Regions from separate parts of the Enterococcus sp. LJL128 genome, predicted to be linked through region 2. Evidence: a T-box and tRNA genes for the amino acid it is inferred to sense, from the RefSeq annotation. Region 2 holds a T-box; the other holds one or more tRNA genes.
The links. A T-box is a leader RNA that pairs with one kind of tRNA and senses whether it is charged. The one in region 2 lies ahead of leuS (leucine--tRNA ligase), so its partner is inferred to be a tRNA-Leu.
Positions count from the first base shown of each region.

Region 1 (5,818 bases), on a different contig from region 2:
ACTAAAAGAATTATAGCCGCTGCCGATAAAAGAAAGATCATAGGTGCCTGTTGGTAAATCTTCTCCCCCAATGTATTTACCGCCATATAAAGCGTAAACACCATCGCTGCTTTCAATTTTTTTAGTCTTAGTTAGTTTTACATCACCACTAATACTGTAGGTTAAGCCTTTTTCAATTTCAATACCGTGAATTTTTTCTCCGCCACCGTTGTTATTTTCCCAAAATCCATCATCGTTGCTGATAGAATTATAACCTTTTCCCACAAACTCTAAGTTGTAACGTCCAGTAGGAAGATAGCTATCTCCACCTTTGTATTCTCCATCAAAAAGCTCTAAATCGCCATTTGTGCTTTTGCTAGATTTCGTGTTCTCACTTGAGCTTTCTTTTGTCGACTTATAGCTTTTTTCTGATGATGAGCTGCTTTCTTCAAAATCCTCATCCTCTTCATCCTCGTCTTTTGAAGTCTCATCTGTTGAAGAATCATCGAGCTTACTTTGTAGTTTTTCAATTTTCTCTTCCAGCTCTTTTACCTTTGCACTATCCCCATTACTGCATCCGGCAAAGACCACTGCTGATAAAAGTGTTACCCCCAATAAACTAATTCTTTTCATTTTAACTCCTCTTTTCTATGGTATAATTTATGTGGATAGTTTATACAGCAATATAAATATCCAACACATCCTGTCTTTGGTTGGAGGGATGTGTTTTTTTATTTCAAGTTGGAACATAAAATTAAAAAAATAGTCATCATCTGTCCAGTACTTAATAACCTATTTAACCAGCATAGCTTATTTTCAATTTATATTGAGATGTTCCACAATAATAAAGTATAGCAAAATTTGAGAGATAAAACATCAAGTTTTTAGTCATTTAATTTCAATTTATAGTAGCTTTTTGAGCATATTTGAGAGACGGAGAATTTACAGATAATGAATATTTGATAACCAACGGAGAGCGGAGAAGTTGAACAGGGAAGAGCTAATAAATATCTATTTTGTATTCTTTCTTTTTTCTATGTGTATCATTTTTGTATTGGATTATCTGACTAATGGCTTAGCGAATGAAGCTTTAGTCTTCAATTCTGAAAAATTTATTGCTGATAAAGAGTTTTATTGACTGTTTATGTATTCCTTTTACTATTTCAAATTGTCTCACCAGATAGGTAATGTATTGCTTATGGATTTAGCCTGGCTGTTTCATAAACGTACAAAAAGCTTTTGGCTGCTAATTGTGCTTTTCTTAAGTACAATAGCAACGGGGCTAATCTTTCTTATCGTACGTTTTCCTGCTGATTTTATTATGCAGAGTTCTTCTGCCGACTTCTATGCTTGGTATAGAATGGTGATTTTCGACTATGTAAAGCTTGGAAAAAATAAATTCATTAAAGATTTATCAAGGAGACCATATATAATTAATCCATTGATTGTTGGAAATTTAGTAAGCTTGTACCGGAGCGGTTTTATCGATTATTCAGGAGTAGTTATTCATTTTATCAGCTTTGTTGTAGGAGTAATTCTTTCGGTTATTGACTTAAAATATTATCTAAGGATTTGTAAACAGATTTGAGCTTTTACTTTAAACTAATAAAAAACATATATGTTTTTTAATTTATTCTTTTTTGTCTAAATATAAATCAACAAAATTTTACGGGATAACTTGGTTGATTAGCTTTCTTTAAATAAAAGTGTCTTTTGTTTATAGAGGAGATGATTTTTTATTATAGTGGATATATTCTACTATAAGAGGGGAATAGATATAGGAACTAAGATTGAACAACTAATAAATGACTGTGATGTAATTGCACTGACGGTGAATGAAGATGCCGGATTTCCACATAGCAAAATATGTTCTGCTCCTATTGTTAAAACTAGCTATTATTCCTTAAAGTTTTATTTGGAATCAAAGGATCCAATTATTAACCATGTTTGTAGAAATCCTAAGGGATGTGTACACTGTTTTAAAATGGATACTTTTGAAAATGTTATTTTAAAAGGGGTATTCTGCTTGGAGGAACTGAGAAATTACGAGGAATTTAATGAAGTTATCGAGCGCCAACAGCAGGTACTGAAATGTCAGCAGCCAATTATTCTCGGTTTTGATACGATGAATGCAGAGATGGTTAGGAATAAACGGATTTTTAGATAGATTGTATTTATAATTAACTATTTTTAAAATCGAGTTAGATAAAAGAAATAAGTATCATTTTGTAGTGCCCCTAAAAGTTTGACTTTTTGAGGCACTACATTTCATTCAAGCTGCTCTTGTTTCTTTTATTATTGCCCTTTTAAAAATTGATAGAAGGCAATGATAATGGAAAATACAGTTAAAACAGAGACAATTAACTGAGAAACATTTGTTGCATACTCAGTTTGAGAAGGATCAATAATTCCAATAAACATAAAATAGAATGTCCAAACCAGTCCAATTCCTAAAAGTAGAAAGGTAAATAAATTAATGATGGTACTATAATCTTTCATTTTTTGTGTTAGAAAGCTGGCTCGATTCAATTCTCTTTGATTTGGACGAAGAATTTTTGAATAGATTCCCCAGATAAAGCCAACAATTAAGCCTATGGTTATACTAAATGAAATACTCAACATAAAATCTATCATACGTACTCCTTAAATTGTATTAGCAAAGTAAAAATCAGCCTAGAATCAATTAAAGTAAGAAAAATTTAATTTGTAATCTTGTTAATGCTGGTTAAAGTTCTAGACTTTATATCCGGTTGTTTTTTACCTCAAAAAGATAGTGAGGCATGTCAATGCCTTGATAATGCTTAACGAAACGCTCAGTTGGAAGCATTCCGTTTCGGATGGCTACCCGCATAGAAGACAGATTGGTATCTCGTATAATGGATACAACTGAGGGGGCTCTAAGTTTTTCAAAGGCATAGTTTTTACAGTATTCAGCCGCTTCAGCTGCATAGCCTTTATGCCAAAAATCCTTTCTGAGGTGATAACCAATTTCCAAGTAAGACGTGCCGGCGATTTCTTGATGAGTTAAACCACATTCCCCGATAATTGTTCCAGATGCTTTTTCTTTTAAGCCCCATAAGCCATAACCTAGCTCCTTATAGTTAGAAAGATTCCATTCTAACCAGCTGCGTACCTCCTGATCCGAAAAACTATGTTCATAGGCATACATAACTTCAGCATCCTGAAGGAAGCTTTGCAGACCATAAAGTGTATCTTCCGACCATTCAAAAAGCTGCAGTCTTTCTGTTTCCATTATTTCCATCGCTTCATCCACTCCTTCAAAAAAATTTTGATTATGTAATCATACAACTAATAGTTTACCATGAAAAGTTTCGCTAAGGAGCTATAAATGTGCATATTTGTGAATAAAAAAAGCGAAAATGAGCAGTCTCTTATTACCAACTCTAGCCCCGCTAATAGTTGATATAGATGGTTATTTCAGAAAAGGAAGCAGTCCAAAGGTTATTGTAGAAGATGCTTGACAAAATTTATATAAAACATTATTATAAATTAGTCGGGGTTGAGACGTTTTGTTATATTAAATGCGGTCATGGCGGAATTGGCAGACGCGCTAGCTTCAGGCGCTAGTGGTAGAAATACCGTGGAAGTTCGAGTCTTCTTGACCGCATCCTTAAAAGCAGAAATTTCTTCTGCTTTTTTATTTTGTCATGGAAAAGAAGAAAAAACAGAGAAAAGCAATCATGCTTTTCTCTGTTTTTTTACCTGTATAATTACCCATTGATTCGACGGCGGTTCTCCATAGAGATGTTCCCAAGATATTGGTAAAGAGGGAGAATATCTGTCTTCTTAGGAAATTCAAATTTATGTTTTGCATGGCTTTCATTGTTTGACCGCTGATTAACATTTGTTAGATAGGTAACGACAATTTCACTGTCATCCACACCGAAGCCGGCAGTCTCCATTTCCACATCGATAATGGATTCCATATGAACAGATTTGAAAGAGGTCTTCTTACCTGTAGCTCCTTGCTTATCAACAAAAATAATTCGATAATTCGTAAAAATCAACGCATCGCGTACCAACTGATAGCCCATAACAATTTCCTCGCCATCGAATAAGTAACCACGATATTCATTCGTTAATTCCTTTGGTGTTTTTTCAGAATAATTACCTAGTGCTCCTTGTACAATAGTACCAAAACCAAATTTCGCCATTTTTATTCCTCGCTTTATGCTATAGTTTATTCTATACCAATACAATGACAACTGCTTTTTTACCACAAATCAATTGTTACTGTCTATAATAAATTAAACCATAAAACTACTAAAAGAAATAGAGGCTAGAGCGATTGTTTATTCCTTTATTGGTTATTTAAGGGATATATTGAACCAGCAGCCTGAATTCATAGATTGATTCATTTTTAGTGTATATTTGTTAGGAGGAAAAGATGATTTTTGGAAAATGTAAAGTGTGTAAAGAGGTACCATTATTTGAAGGGCATGGGGAGTCAAATCAAGGGAATGCGTTGCTGCTTTGCCGTGAACTTGTTAAGGAGAAAAAACTTTCTTATGGAGGCGGGAATTGTCCTTTAGAGAAGACTGAAGAGATACTTATGGCCGAAACACAATATACGGTCAGTCATTTTTTTCGCTGCAGAAAATGTAAACAATTGTTTCATTTAGGCTTTTGCATAAGAGGAGCGCCTTTTCTTAAAAAGATAAAGCGAATTTCACCAGTTTTTTTCAACAAGTGAAATTTTTTTGCTGAGTAAACACGTGGAAAAAGGCTCTTTAATGATATATTTCTAACATAATTATTGATGAAATAAAAAAATAGCTAAAATTCAGAAAATATCGTTGCTTTTTTTGAGAGACTGGCGTAATTTTAAAAGTATAAATTTTGAAAATGAGGGATTCAGTATGAGAAATTTTGACAAATCAAAGAAACTTGAAAATGTAAGTTACGATGTCCGTGGTCCTGTTTTAGAAGAAGCTGATAGAATGCAGGAGGAAGGCATCAATATCTTGAAGTTAAATACTGGAAATCCCGCCCCGTTTGGCTTTGATGCGCCAAATGAAGTGGTCAGAGATATGATTATGAATGTCCGTAACTCTGAAGGATATTCTGATTCAAAGGGGATTTTTTCTGCTAGAAAAGCGATTGAACAATATTGTCAGCTGAAACAGTTTCCCAATGTTACAATCAATGATATTTATACAGGAAATGGTGTCAGTGAACTGATTACTATGTGTATGCAGGGATTACTTGATAATGGAGATGAAGTACTGGTACCGACGCCGGACTATCCGTTGTGGACAGCATCTGTTTCACTGGCTGGCGGACATCCTGTTCACTATATCTGTGATGAGCAGGCAGAATGGTATCCTGATATCGATGATATTAAAGCTAAAATTACAGCAAATACAAAAGCGATTGTTGTTATTAATCCCAATAATCCTACAGGTGCACTTTACCCTAAAGAATTGTTGGAGGAAATTGTTAAAGTCGCAAGAGAAAATGATTTAATTATTTTTTCTGATGAAATTTATGATCGTCTGGTGATGGATGGGCTGATTCATATCCCAATCGCAACGCTTGCGCCGGATTTGTTTGTGGTCACATTAAACGGCTTGTCTAAGTCTCATCGTGTAGCAGGCTTTAGATGTGGATGGATGGTACTGAGCGGCGATAAGTCACGAGTACAGGGATACATTGAAGGGCTAAATATGCTTTCTTCAATGAGATTGTGTTCGAATGTGCTGTCTCAGCAAATCATTCAAACAGCCCTTGGAGGCTATCAAAGTGTTGATGAACTCCTTCTTCCTGGCGGACGGATCTATGAGCAGCGAGAGTACATTTATAATGCAATCAATGCAAT
Region 1 is NZ_JBXPBP010000023.1:12,095-17,912, reverse strand. It holds gene AC1Z3K_RS17560 (hypothetical protein) at 1-612, opposite strand, end outside; gene AC1Z3K_RS17555 (hypothetical protein) at 1,178-1,567, shown strand; gene AC1Z3K_RS17550 (hypothetical protein) at 2,006-2,146, shown strand; gene AC1Z3K_RS17545 (hypothetical protein) at 2,275-2,613, opposite strand; gene AC1Z3K_RS17540 (GNAT family N-acetyltransferase) at 2,720-3,241, opposite strand; tRNA gene AC1Z3K_RS17535 (tRNA-Leu) at 3,524-3,607, shown strand; gene AC1Z3K_RS17530 (PH domain-containing protein) at 3,711-4,154, opposite strand; gene AC1Z3K_RS17525 (hypothetical protein) at 4,388-4,693, shown strand; gene AC1Z3K_RS17520 (pyridoxal phosphate-dependent aminotransferase) at 4,860-5,818, shown strand, end outside.
Region 1: it has a tRNA-Leu gene. The T-box ahead of leuS (leucine--tRNA ligase) is inferred to sense a tRNA for this amino acid. The anticodon was not compared.

Region 2 (13,309 bases):
AAAGCCACAGGAAAGAAATACCCATGACCTACTACGTTATTTAATTCATTAATCGAATTCGTATGAATAAGTCTGAATGGTCTGTTTATTTGATTATTTTTCTATTTTTGAACACACTTGTCCCTTGATAGAAAAAAATGGAAATAATGTTATAGCAAAAATAAATAAATCCAAGAAAATCAAATACTCTATATGTTATTTTTGACATAACGACCATCATGCTTATTCACCACCTTATCTTTTTCTTATTTTCATATTGTAACATGGGGAGAGAAGCCATGCAATCTGTCTATTGCTGATAACGTCCTAGTCTTTCCTCAAGTGTTCCCGTATGCAGCTCAAATAGGTGGTTATCATAATCGTAAAAATAGATAGAACTGCCTTCTCCTTCAACTCTACTTCGACCATCTTTAAAATCTAAGCCTAACGCCTCGATTTTTCGGATATAGTCATCTAGATCATCCTGCTCAATTTTAAAAGCAACATGATTGTACGTCCTCGTTGGTAAGCTCTCACCTTCCATAACTGCTATCCATAGCTCACCAATTAGAAAAAATTTTTCCTTGGAAACTGAAAAAGTCTGCTCGCCGCTTGAATAAACCTCTTTTGCATCAAATAGTTCTTGGAAAAATCGAGCGGCTTTTTCTATATCCTTCACAATGAATGTCAGATGACTCAAGCCTTCTATCACTATCCCTCCTTAAATATCCTTTTCTTTTAGAGTAAAATTGGTTTGGAACAATAATAAATCCCCAACCTCTTAGTATACCTAACTCCGAATAAATGGTGGTCCCAAAACCGCTTCTTCGAAAATAAGCCGTACTCTATTGAAAATGTATGGAATCATTTTCCTAGAGTACGGCTTATTGCTAAGAAACACAGTGAGGTAGTTGATGTTGAACAGTGCCTCTCTGATTCTTGAAGTAAAACACTTTTGGTCCAGCTTTATTTTCTCTATCGTTTTAGTTCGCTACAATATTTACTAGTTTATCCGGAACAACAATTACTTTACGAACTGTTTTCCCTTCAAGAAAGGACTTAATGCCTTCTGAAGCCATGGCTTTCTCTTCCATTTCTTCTTTACTTAGTCCTCTAGCAATAGCCAGCTTTTCTCTGACTTTTCCATTAACCTGCAGTACAATTTCAACTTCATCCTCGACTAGCTGACTTTCATCATATGCCGGCCAGACAACATAAGCAACGCTGCCTTCATTCCCCAGGATTGCCCATAGTTCTTCACCCAAATGGGGTACAATTGGCGCCAATAGCTGAACAAAGCCTTCCACGTACTCATAAGGCAGAACCTCTGCCTTATTTGCCTCATTAACAAAGACCATCAACTGAGAAATTGCTGTATTGAAATGAAGCTGTTCTAAATCCTCGGTTACTTTCTTAACCGTTTGATGGTAAACTTTTGTCAGTTTTCCATCATTAACTGTGGTAATGCGGTCCCGCATTTTTCCTTGTTCATCTACAATTAGACGCCAAACCCGGTCAAGGAATTTACGGCTGCCTTCCAAGCCATTTTCACTCCAGGCAATCGATGCCTCCAAAGGTCCCATGAACATTTCGTACATACGCAGTGTATCTGCACCATATTTCTCGATAACATCGTCAGGATTGACCACATTTTTTAGTGATTTACTCATTTTGGCTGGAGATTCTTCCAGCTCTTCTCCGTTTTCACTGTTTACCCAGATGCCGTCACGTTTTTCCACCATATCCGTTGGCACTAAAGCACCGCGAGAATCACGGAAGCTTTGACCCAAAATCATTCCCTGATTAAATAATTTTTGATAAGGTTCTTTCGTCGGAACAATACCAATATCATAAAGGAATTTATGCCAGAAACGAGCATACAGCAAATGTAGAACCGCGTGCTCTGCCCCGCCGATATAAATATCCACAGGCAGCCAGCGCTTCAGCTTTTCAGGATCAGCAATCATCTGTTTATTATGTGGATCAATATAGCGCAAATGGTACCATGAGCTGCCAGCCCATTGCGGCATTGTATTGGTTTCACGTCGGCCTTTTTTACCAGTCTCAGGATCAACAACATTAATCCAATCCTCGATATTTGCTAACGGCGATTCTCCAGTTCCGCTTGGCTTAATATCATCAGTTTTTGGCAGTACCAGCGGCAATTCTTCTTCTGGAACAGTTGTTGTCGTTCCATCTTCCCAATGAATCACCGGAATCGGCTCTCCCCAGTAACGCTGACGGGAAAATAGCCAGTCACGCAGGCGATAGCTAGTTTCTGTTTTCCCAGCACCGTGTTCCTCTAACCACTGATTCATTACAGTAATTGCTTCTTCTTTATCCATTCCATCAAGAAACTCTGAGTTGATATGAGGACCATCGCCTGTAAAAGCTTCTTGTTCAACATCTCCGCCGGCTAGGACAGGAATAATTTCCAATCCAAAAGTTTTAGCAAATTCATGGTCACGTTCATCATGTGCTGGAACTGCCATGATTGCACCTGTACCATAAGAAGCCAGCACATAATCAGCAATCCAGATTGGGATTTTCGCACCATTGACTGGATTTACTGCATAAGCACCAGTAAAAACTCCAGTCTTTTCTTTCGCTAAATCTGTTCGGTTCAAATCTGATTTTTTCCCAGCCTCTTCAATATAAGCTTCCACTTGTTCTCTTTGTTCGTCAGTTACTATTTCCTGTACAAGCGCCAATTCAGGGGCTAATACAGAATAAGTGGCACCGAATAATGTATCAGGACGCGTTGTAAAAACAGTAAACTCCTTATCTGTTCCTTCCACTTTAAAGGTTACATTTGCGCCTTCAGAACGGCCAATCCAATTTCGCTGCATTTCTTTAATATTTTCCGGCCAGTCAACAAGATCTAAATCGTCCAGCAAACGGTCTGCATATTTCGTGATTTTCAGCATCCACTGACGCATAGGCTTGCGGATAACATCATAACCGCCCCGCTCGCTTTTTCCATCGATAACCTCTTCATTTGAAATAACGGTTCCCAGCTCCGGTACCCAGTTTACAGCTACTTCTGCTTCATAGGCCAGCCCTTTTTCGTATAGCTTAGTGAAAATCCACTGTGTCCATTTATAATACTCAGGATCCGTCGTATTAATTTCACGATTCCAGTCATAGCTGAAGCCCAATGAATTGATTTGTCGTTTAAATGTTTCGATATTTTTCTTTGTAAATTCTGCCGGATCATTTCCTGTGTCCAGTGCATACTGCTCTGCAGGTAGTCCGAATGCATCCCAGCCCATTGGGTGAAGAACATTATAGCCCTGACTTCTTTTCATCCGAGATAAAATATCTGTAGCTGTATACCCTTCCGGATGGCCGACATGAAGACCTTGTCCTGATGGATAGGGAAACATATCCAACGCATAAAACTTTTCTTTTTCAGGATCATCATGGGTATTAAACGTATTGTTTTTCGCCCAATATTTTTGCCATTTTTTTTCAATCTTTTTGTGATCGTAATTCATTTTTCTCCTCCAATTGTTCATTTTCAATACATTTGATAAATACTGGTATCCCTTACAGCTGTTATACACAGGGCGTGTCTTTTACCTGATAAAAATAAAAAACGTCCTATGGAAAACAATCCCATAGGACGTTGAATGCCAACGTGGTACCACCTAAATTTGTCTATCCGCTTTGTTTGAATAGACCTTTAGCGTGTTAACGGACGCCGCCGTTTCTGCCTACTTCAACTCTAATTTTCAGCAAAAATCAACTTCAAGGCGAGTTCAAAAGCTTCTGTGCGCATTTTCACCAGCCATGCGCTCTCTAAAACAGAGTTCTTTCTACTACTCCTTATCATCGTTGTATTGATATATGACGTTATACTAACAAATTTTCAGAAGGAATTCAATCCTTTTACGCAACTTTCAGCTGTTGCCCGATATAAATGGTATCTCCAGATAAATTATTCAACTGTTTGATTCTCTGAACGGTTGTTGAATACTGCTGCGCCAATCCCCATAATGTATCTCCGCTCTTCACTGCATGGGTTTTACTATTCGAACTGCTGGAGCCTCCCGAGTTATTCGAAGAAGAACCAGAGCTGCTGGAGCCGCCGCTGCCTTTTTTAACAACAAGGCGTTGCCCAGGATAAATAATATCTCCGCTGATATTGTTCCAGCTGCGTAGATTAGCAATGCTTACACCGTTTATGTTTGCGATGGCCCACAGGCTATCCCCTGATTTTACCGTATAATATGTGTCTGTCGTTGTACCTGTGCTGCCGCCGGAATTATTGTTGCCGCCAGATGAGGATGAACCCCCACCAGTATTTCCGCCAGAGCTGCCGCCGCTGCCTTTTTTGACAATCAGCCGCTGTCCAGGATAAATAATATCTCCGCTGATATTGTTCCAGCTGCGTAGATTAGCAATGCTTACACCGTTTATGTTTGCGATGGCCCATAGGCTATCCCCTGATTTTACCGTATAATATGTGTCTGTCGTTGTACCTGTGCTGCCGCCGGAATTATTGTTGCCGCCGGATGAGGATGAACCCCCACCAGTATTTCCGCCAGAGCTGCCGCCGCTGCCTTTTTTGACAATCAGCCGCTGTCCAGGATGAATGATATCACCGCTGATATTGTTCCAGCTGCGTAAATTAGCGATGCTTACACCGTTTATGTTCGCAATGGCCCACAGGCTGTCCCCTGATTTTACTGTATAGTATGTGTCTGTCGTTGTCCCTGAGCCACCTGAGTTATTGTTGCCCCCAGAGGATGAACCTCCGCCGGTACTGCCCCCGGACGAGCTGCCTTTTTGTACAGTCAGCTTCTGTCCTATGTATATCACATCACTGGAGAGATTGTTCCAACTTTTAATGTTGGCAATTGATGTTCCATATCTACTCGCAAGAGCCCATAAACTGTCGCCTGAAACAACTGTATGAATAACATCTTGTGTTGTGCTGCCGCCGGATGATGAGCCTCCGCCAGTATTCCCCCCATTTCCGTTTCCACCTGTATTTCCACCAGTGGACGGAGTATCGTACTGTGTAAGATTGTTTGCCGAAATAATTGAATTCAGTTTTGTACCGTAGCTTGGGTCTGTTGCATACCGACCTGTGAGCCACGCTGTTGCATCTGTATAAGAGTTGGTATTGCTCTTCCATGCACCTGAATAGTAATACACACCAGCCTGAAAAGAAGTGTTTCTCAAGACGTAGGCGTTATCTGCAAATGATTCTGTAAAAGATGGATAGCTTCTAAAAGCCTCATTTTTCACGACCCATTGCCCGTTCAAATACTCCCAAGTATTCATATATACAGATTGACCATTATAACTGCCCTTAATGCCAAATAAATTGTAATAAGGTGCTTGTGACAATGAGCTTGATCCAGAGCCGCTTTCCAGAATTGCCTGAGCAATCATCACAGAAGCGTATAAATCATTAGCGGTGGCTACAGATTTTGCATGACCAGCAATACTTGCAACAAATGAAGATGTTGTTACAGCACTTCTAGCAGAAGCTGCAAACGGGCTGGCTCCAATAATTTCATCCGTTGAAGAAGGTTTCTCTTCTTCCGGCAGTACAGGGGCCTGTGTCTCTTCGCTTTCTATACTATCTGTCGTCTCTGTCGGTAATTCTCCTGTTTCTGTTTCATTCGTTTCTTCTGTTTGTGTGGTCTCTTCTGTAGTTTCTTCAGTTGTTGCTGTCTCTTCCTGTTGAAGCTGTGTTTCAGTCGTTAAACCATCAAGCAACGGGCTAATTTCTGCACTGTTGCTTCCACCCTCTGTCGCCTCCACCGCTTTTGGCAGTATAATCGTTGAGCCGGCAATTGATGATAGCGCTAGTGCTGATCCAAGCATTGTTGTGCTTTTTTTCAGCTGTTCCGCTGTGCGATAATTTTGTTCCGCTTTCCTTCTTTCTTTGCGTGATAATTTTTCCATAATTAAGTCCTCCGATAGTAGTAAAAAAGAAAATTACTCAACTAACAGTATACCTTTTTTTAAAAAAAATTAAAAGATATAATCATTCATCAGCTATTTATCTTTAAATTATATAAATCGAATTTGATGTTATATAAGAATTATATTTTTTACTTACTGAACGACTACGACTAAAGACCTATTTCCACCTTTACCTTAGACCGATTTTACTCAAAACCACTTGTTATTCCACCAATTAGAATTTATAGTGTATTTGAGAGAACTACTACAGAAAGATAAAAATGAAATGAGGGAGAACTTATGAATAAAGAACATTTTCTGATTGAACTGAAAATATATTTAAAGCCATTATCCTATCAGCAGCAGGCAGCTGTTTTAGACAAATACGAAGAGATTTTTGACGAACGAATTGCTTCTGGAGAAGCTGAAGAGCAAATTGCAAAAAGCTTAGGCAAACCTCGTTCTATTGCAGAAGAAATTTTACAGGAATTCGATATTGAAGTTCCTGAAAAACGTTTGACAAGAGATGGCTGGCAGGAATTTTCGCCTGTTCAGGATTACGACCCCTATGAAAAAGATATGTATGATCACCCTTACGATGATCACTATGACTACAAAAGACCTGATAAACCTGGTGTTCGTGTGCTGAAGATTTGTGCACTACTGGCATTTGATTTCCTATTTATGTTTTGGATGTTTTTCGCTTTTGCAGCAGTTGTCTTCTCTTGCTGGCTGGCTGCAGTGCTCTTCCTGCTATCACCGATACTTGGTGTCTATTCAGTCATTGTCGGCTTCAATGATGCCGGACTGTTTCAATTATTCTTTAGCGTCTTCTTGTCTGGAGCCGGAGTAATCGGAATAATGATTTTAACTCCATTGACCAGATTGTTCTTTGCATCACTGAAGCGCTACATCAAATGGCATGGAAAAGTGTTCGGAGGGAGAGGATAATATGAAAAAGACGACAATTTTCTTTTTAGCTATTGGGATCCTTGCGATGGGTGTAGGAGCTGTTGGGAGTGCTGTTTTCTACCAACGCGCTAAAACAAGTATGGTAGAAGTAAAAAACGAAGAGTATACTGTTAAAAATACGGATAAAATTAAGGAACTCCACCTGAAGCTATCAGGAGATACTGATTATGTCATTGAATCATCAGCAACAAATAAAATTGAAATGGAAGCACGAAGCAGCGTTACCGAACCATTAAAAGGTTCTTTAGATGTCAATGAATCTGGAGATAAGCTGACCGCCACTGTGAACGGTAGTACTAAAAACAAAGGCACAGATCATTTTCAATTCCGTATGTTTCATATAGAGTCTTCCCATGTAACATTGACTGTACCTTCAGATATTGATCGTGTCGTTGTTGATGGAGATGCGACTGGCAGTGTATACTTATCTAATTTTACAGCAAAAGAGCTGGATGTAGACCTCGATCACTCAGAAATTTCACTTGCTGGCTCAACTGCTGAGAAAGTTAATCTGACAAGTAAAAGCGGCGACATTGATATTTTTGGCGAAGCAACAATTGATGAACTTACTATAAAAAATGATCATGGAAAAATCGATGCCTATGAACTTTCAGGAAATACGATTGATTTAACAACTTCAACAGGTGATATCTATCTGACAAACATTAAGAGTACAACGACTAAAGCTGAATCGAAAAGTGGCGAGTTTCATATTCAGAATCTTCGCGGCGAAGCTGATTTATCTGGGAAAAACGGCTCAATTTACTTGTATGGTGAAGAATGGCCTAAGGAGCTCAAAGCGATTATGGAGCACGGTGATATTGATATCGAACTCTACGAAGAGGTAGAAAACATTTCAATTAAAGCTCAGTCCGATTTAGGTGATGTCAGCATCTTTGATACAGAAAATAATACTTATTCCCGAGGAAAAGACGGTTCAAAATTTGAACTTAAGACAGCAACTGGAGACATCTATGTCACGGGCGTTGGGGCATATCCTGAAGATTACATGGATGATGACTGGGAATAATCTATATTATCCGACCCATTTCTTATCGCTTCTAACTATTAATTAACCCAATCACAAAAAAGAGCTGCGGCAAAAATGGTCAGCTCTGTGAAAAAGCCGAAATATACTGGAAAATAGCCTAGCCTGTTTTCCAGTATATTTCGGCTTTTTTTGAGGAATTTGCGTTTAGATTACATTCTTTCGATTTTAAAAACCGAAAACATCGTTTGTGTCTCCCAGGTTCCAACCCGTTTTCTCTTTTCTTATAGGACAGTCTCAGCAAAAGTTTTTCGTTAACATTTTATTAAACAGAAATCGACAGTTTCTCAAATCTCCTACAATAAGCTATACTGTTATTCGTATGGTTAAATTAATCAAAATTTTTATAAAGGAATCGACGCTATGAAAAACAAACTCTATTACCAATTTGCCGGGAGCTGCTTTCTGCTGATTTTCATTTTTCTAGGCTATTTGGTAAAATTTTATCCTGAATCGCTGCACAACTTCGACCAGGCAGTTACTGGTAGTATTCGAGGTCCTTATCCAGCTCTAAATCAATTTTTCATTTGGTACACAAAGCTAGCGAATCCTTTGACTGTTGCAGTCTTGGCAGTCTTGACTTCCGGGGTTCTGTTCTTAAAGAAATACTACGCAGAAGCAATCTGGCTATTCGCCAATACAGCCTTTGCTGCTGGTGTTCTCAATCCGCTGGTTAAGCTGCTGTTCATGCGTGAAAGACCTACGCTTGAACATCTGGTCATCGAGCACAGCTCCAGCTTTCCAAGCGGGCATTCCACCGGTAGTGTTCTTCTTTATGGTACAATCATTTTATTACTGCCCTTATTTATAGAAAAAAAGATGCTTTGCCGCATCCTGCAGGTAATATTGGGTATCATTATTCTATTTATTGGTATTAGCAGAGTTTATCTGGGTGTTCACTTCCCCAGTGATATACTTGGCGGATTTTCGTTTGGACTTTTCTGGCTGCTGATGACCTACCCTATCTATCAAAAATTACGCTTTACTTTACGCTTCAAAAATAAACAACCTTGAGAAAGAAGAAGATAATATGACTTTATTTCCTTATACAGATGATGCCAATAAACGTTATCATACATGGAATTATGCGTTGCGTAAGCAATTTGGCGGAAAGATTTTTAAAGTACCTGTTGATGGCGGATTTGACTGTCCAAACAGGGATGGGACTGTTGCCAAAGGCGGCTGTACCTTCTGCAGTGTATCAGGTTCCGGCGACATGATTGTGGCCCCTCATGATCCTCTGCCAGTCCAATTTCAAAAGGAAATACAAATGATGCATGGCAAGTGGCCGAATGTTGATCAGTACATCGTCTACTTCCAAAACTTTACTAACACACATGCGCCTGTCGAGGTCATTCGTCACCGCTTTGAGCAGGTGGTCAACGAACCTGGTGTTGTAGGTCTAGCAATCGGTACACGCCCGGATTGTCTGCCGGATGATGTCGTTGATTATCTAGCCGAACTGAATCAACGCTATTATCTTTGGGTAGAGTTAGGACTACAGACAACTTTTGAAGACACTAGTGCAGCAATTAATCGTGCCCATGATTACCAAACCTATTTAGATGGCGTAGAAAAGCTTAGAAAACACGGCATTCGTGTATGTACTCATCTAATTAACGGTCTGCCAGGTGAAGATAGGCAGATGATGCTGGAAAATGTGCGGCGGACAATTCTGGATTCAGATATTCAGGGAATTAAGCTTCACCTGCTTCACTTAATGACAAACACAAAAATGATGCGGGACTATAATGAAGGACGTCTACAATTAATGACCCGGGAAGAATATGTTGAAGTAATCTGTGATCAGCTGGAAATGATTCCGCCGGAAATTATTATACACCGTTTAACTGGCGACGCTCCTTACGATTCTCTCATTGGTCCGATGTGGAGTCTAAAAAAATGGGAAGTGCTAAACGCGATAGACAACGAAATGAAAACACGGGATAGCTACCAAGGGAAATACAATGCCCGAAAAGAAGTAAAGGTGATGATTTAATGCTGCAAACTGCTTTACACTTCAGCCATACGCTGCTGAAAGAGGTTATTGAGCCGGGTAATCACGTAATCGATGCAACGATGGGTAATGGACATGACACAGAACTATTAGCTTCTCTAGTCGGCAGCTCTGGAAAAGTTTACGCTTTTGATGTTCAGGAAACTGCTATTGCCAACACGGCAAAACGGCTTGAAGCTGCTCAGCTCTCCAAACAAGTAGAATTACTTCATCAAGGACATGAAACAATCAGTGAGGCTTTGCCTTCAAATACTACTGTTAAGGCGGCTATATTTAATCTAGGGTATTTGCCAAAAAGCGATAAAGAAATTATCACTCAGCCAGCAACTACAGAAATAGCTGTAAATGCTGTTCTAGAGCGGCTAACAGCCAAAGGGCGAATTATTCTCGTCGTTTATTATGGACATGAAGGTGGAGAACGGGAATTGGAAATGGTTCAACAGCTTTGTCAAAACCTGCCACAAAAGCTCTACAATGTGCTCACTTATCAATTTATCAATCAAATGAACCAGCCGCCTATTCTATATTGTATAGAAAAGAAATAGAAAATCAGCTGCTGATTCCGGCTAAAAGTGACAATAGAACAAAAGTGCTTTACCTAAAAAAATAAGTCAGGCGATACAAAAAATAGCTTCTCCTATTTTCTGTATCGCCTGACTTATTTCCGAAGATATGGTAGCTTTCAGAACACTGTCCATTCGATTTCAAGGGATAAACTCTTACTAGTGTCATCCCCCTCTTTTTAATTACTTTTAGATAATTGAATCATAAATCCTTTTGTATATTCAGGAACTGTATGGACCACAGAGATGGTTCCCCCATGACGTTCAATAATCGTTTTCGTAATGGCTAGTCCTAAGCCGCTGCCTTTTTGACGGGCAGAATCCTTTTGTATAAACGGTAGAAAAATTTCTTCAACTGTTTCCTTACTTAGTCTCTCTCCTGTATCGGCTATGACGACCTCAACAAGATCATTTTTAACAGTTAGCTGAACCAATACCTTGCTGCCGACAGGATTATGGGTATATGCATTCACTAAAAGATTATTAAGTGCTCTTGTCAGTTCTGTACGGTCAGCCTCCAGCCATACCTCTTCTTCTGGAAAGTCCAGCACCAAAGTAATCTGTCGTTCTTCAAACTGGTTATAAAGAGAAGCGACTGATTCTTTCAGCAGCCGTTGCAAATCTAGTTTTTCGAATATAAAAGGATAATCAGTACTTTCAAGCTTTGTATATTGAAACATCAATTCCAACAGCTCATTTGACTGCTTTGATTTTTCATAGATTGTTTTAAGCAGCTCCTTTTGTCTTTCCGGCTCTGCTACTTCCCCTTCTGCCAAAGCCTGTGCAAAGCCCATGACAGAAGTACTAGGTGTTTTAAGATCGTGAGCAATATTTGCAAACAACGTCATTTTCTCTTTTGAATAACGGACATTTTCTTCTTGAATCTTTTTACTAATCAAACGGATAAAGACAAAAAGAAATAGCAAGAAGAATACAACCTTAATCACAATCACACCACCATAGCCAGCCAGCATTAGTGAAGGTCTCTCGTGATACGTATTGGTATAATAGATAAAAACAGTATCAACAATTGTATACAGAATAATCATTGGTATCGTCAAACCAATAAACAGAAATATAAGAAAGCGTCGCAAACCCTTCATCTTACTTCTCCAATCTATACCCCAGACCACGAATGGTCTTGATATTATGCTCACCAACTTTATTTCTCAGCTTACTGATACATACTCGAATTGTATTATCATCCACTACATAGCTGTCTTCCCAGCCGGCTTCAAAAATTTGTTCTTTGGTAAAAACCTGTCCTGGAGAATTCATCAATAAAAACAATACCTTGAATTCAACTGAGGTCAGGGGAATCTCTTCCCCCTGACGAATCAGCAAACACTGTCCCATGTCAAGAGTCAGCTCTCTGACAACGATTTGTTCCGGTTGACGCTGCTGCTGATTCAGTTCATAATTTCTTCGAAGAGCTGCGCGGACTCTAGCTGTTACTTCTAGGGGATCGAAAGGTTTTGTAATATAGTCATCCGCCCCCAGCTCTAATCCAAATATTTTATCGGTTGTATCTATTTTTGCAGAAATAATCATGATTGGGATACTACTTTGCTCACGAATTTTTTTGTCACTTCAAAACCGTTCAGTTCAGGCATCATAATATCCAATATTATCAAATCAATAGCTTCTTTCTCCAGCACTTCCAAAGATTGCTTACCGTTCGCAGCTTCAAAAATTACAGTTCCGTCGCGTTCCAAATACAGCTTTAGTAAATCAATAATTTCTTTTTCATCATCTGCAATTAGTATATTTGCCATCCTGCCGGTCTCCTTTATATGGTATTAACACAAGGTTACCATAGGAAGCTCGTGCTGACAATTTCAGTTTTGAACATGCTGCGGCTTGATTGCCGGTGCATTTTTACGCGCCCGCAGTTTCCCAGTAATACTGATTATTCCTGTACTTAGCAGATGAGTAACACTCACTACCAGCAGAAACTGAAGTAAACCTGTGGGAAGCAGCCATTGAACTGAAAGCTGTGCCAAAAGCAGCTGACTGAAAAATAAGACAAGCGGATGTAAAAAATAATAATACTTGCTTAATTCCCGCAGTTGTCTATAATTCCAGTTCTTCGGAACCCGCAGAGAAAGCGTCCACAGAAAAAATACTGGACTAAATAATAGCTGGCTGAAAAGAAAATTTGCGTCTGTTCCTGGATAAAAAAACAGCAGCATTCCTTCTAGAAGAGATATAATACCTAGTAAAATCAGAAGACGTCCGGAATATAATTGAATTATCGCTAATTTATTGCCATAATCATGTAATAAGAAGCCTAAAACAATAAATACAAAGCCAAAAAACAGACCGTTTCGTGTTGTAATAAAAAATTGCTGATACAATTTAAACAGATCCCCTAGCATTGTTCCATTCAGCAAACCACTATATGACTCCAGACACCCTAAACTATACAGCACTATGCTGAACCCTAACAGCTTGACATAGCCTAGACGCTTCAGCAGGAAATGAGTCAGAACAAGAGCAAACATCGTTGCTGGAATATACCAGAGATGATAATAGGTTCCTACATAAATCAGTCCGACAAGTAAAGCCACTGGGTAAACCAAGATTGGCAAGTCAAACTGCTGACTAATCCATTGAAGTCCCAGTGGTAAAAACAACAGACTCCATAACAGGTAAGATTTTCCCATTGTTAGAAGGTAGCGTTGAAGATAGCCTTCTGATTTCGCCATACCCTTTCTGACAAAAAAACCAGCCGTAATAAAAAAGTAAGGAACTGCCAAACGGCAGATAATATTTTTTATAATAAAATTATAGAGCAGGCTGTCCACA
Region 2 is NZ_JBXPBP010000002.1:94,684-107,992, reverse strand. It holds gene fosX (FosX/FosE/FosI family fosfomycin resistance hydrolase) at 290-691, opposite strand; gene leuS (leucine--tRNA ligase) at 963-3,476, opposite strand; T-box leader at 3,598-3,823, opposite strand; gene AC1Z3K_RS03440 (LysM peptidoglycan-binding domain-containing protein) at 3,871-5,901, opposite strand; gene AC1Z3K_RS03435 (DUF1700 domain-containing protein) at 6,202-6,852, shown strand; gene AC1Z3K_RS03430 (DUF4097 family beta strand repeat-containing protein) at 6,854-7,903, shown strand; gene AC1Z3K_RS03425 (phosphatase PAP2 family protein) at 8,285-8,935, shown strand; gene mnmL (tRNA modification radical SAM protein MnmL/YtqA) at 8,952-9,920, shown strand; gene mnmM (tRNA 5-(aminomethyl)-2-thiouridylate-methyltransferase MnmM) at 9,920-10,483, shown strand; gene AC1Z3K_RS03410 (sensor histidine kinase) at 10,681-11,604, opposite strand; gene AC1Z3K_RS03405 (winged helix-turn-helix domain-containing protein) at 11,606-11,779, opposite strand; partial or broken gene AC1Z3K_RS03400 (response regulator) at 12,002-12,276, opposite strand; gene AC1Z3K_RS03395 (acyltransferase family protein) at 12,340-13,309, opposite strand, start outside.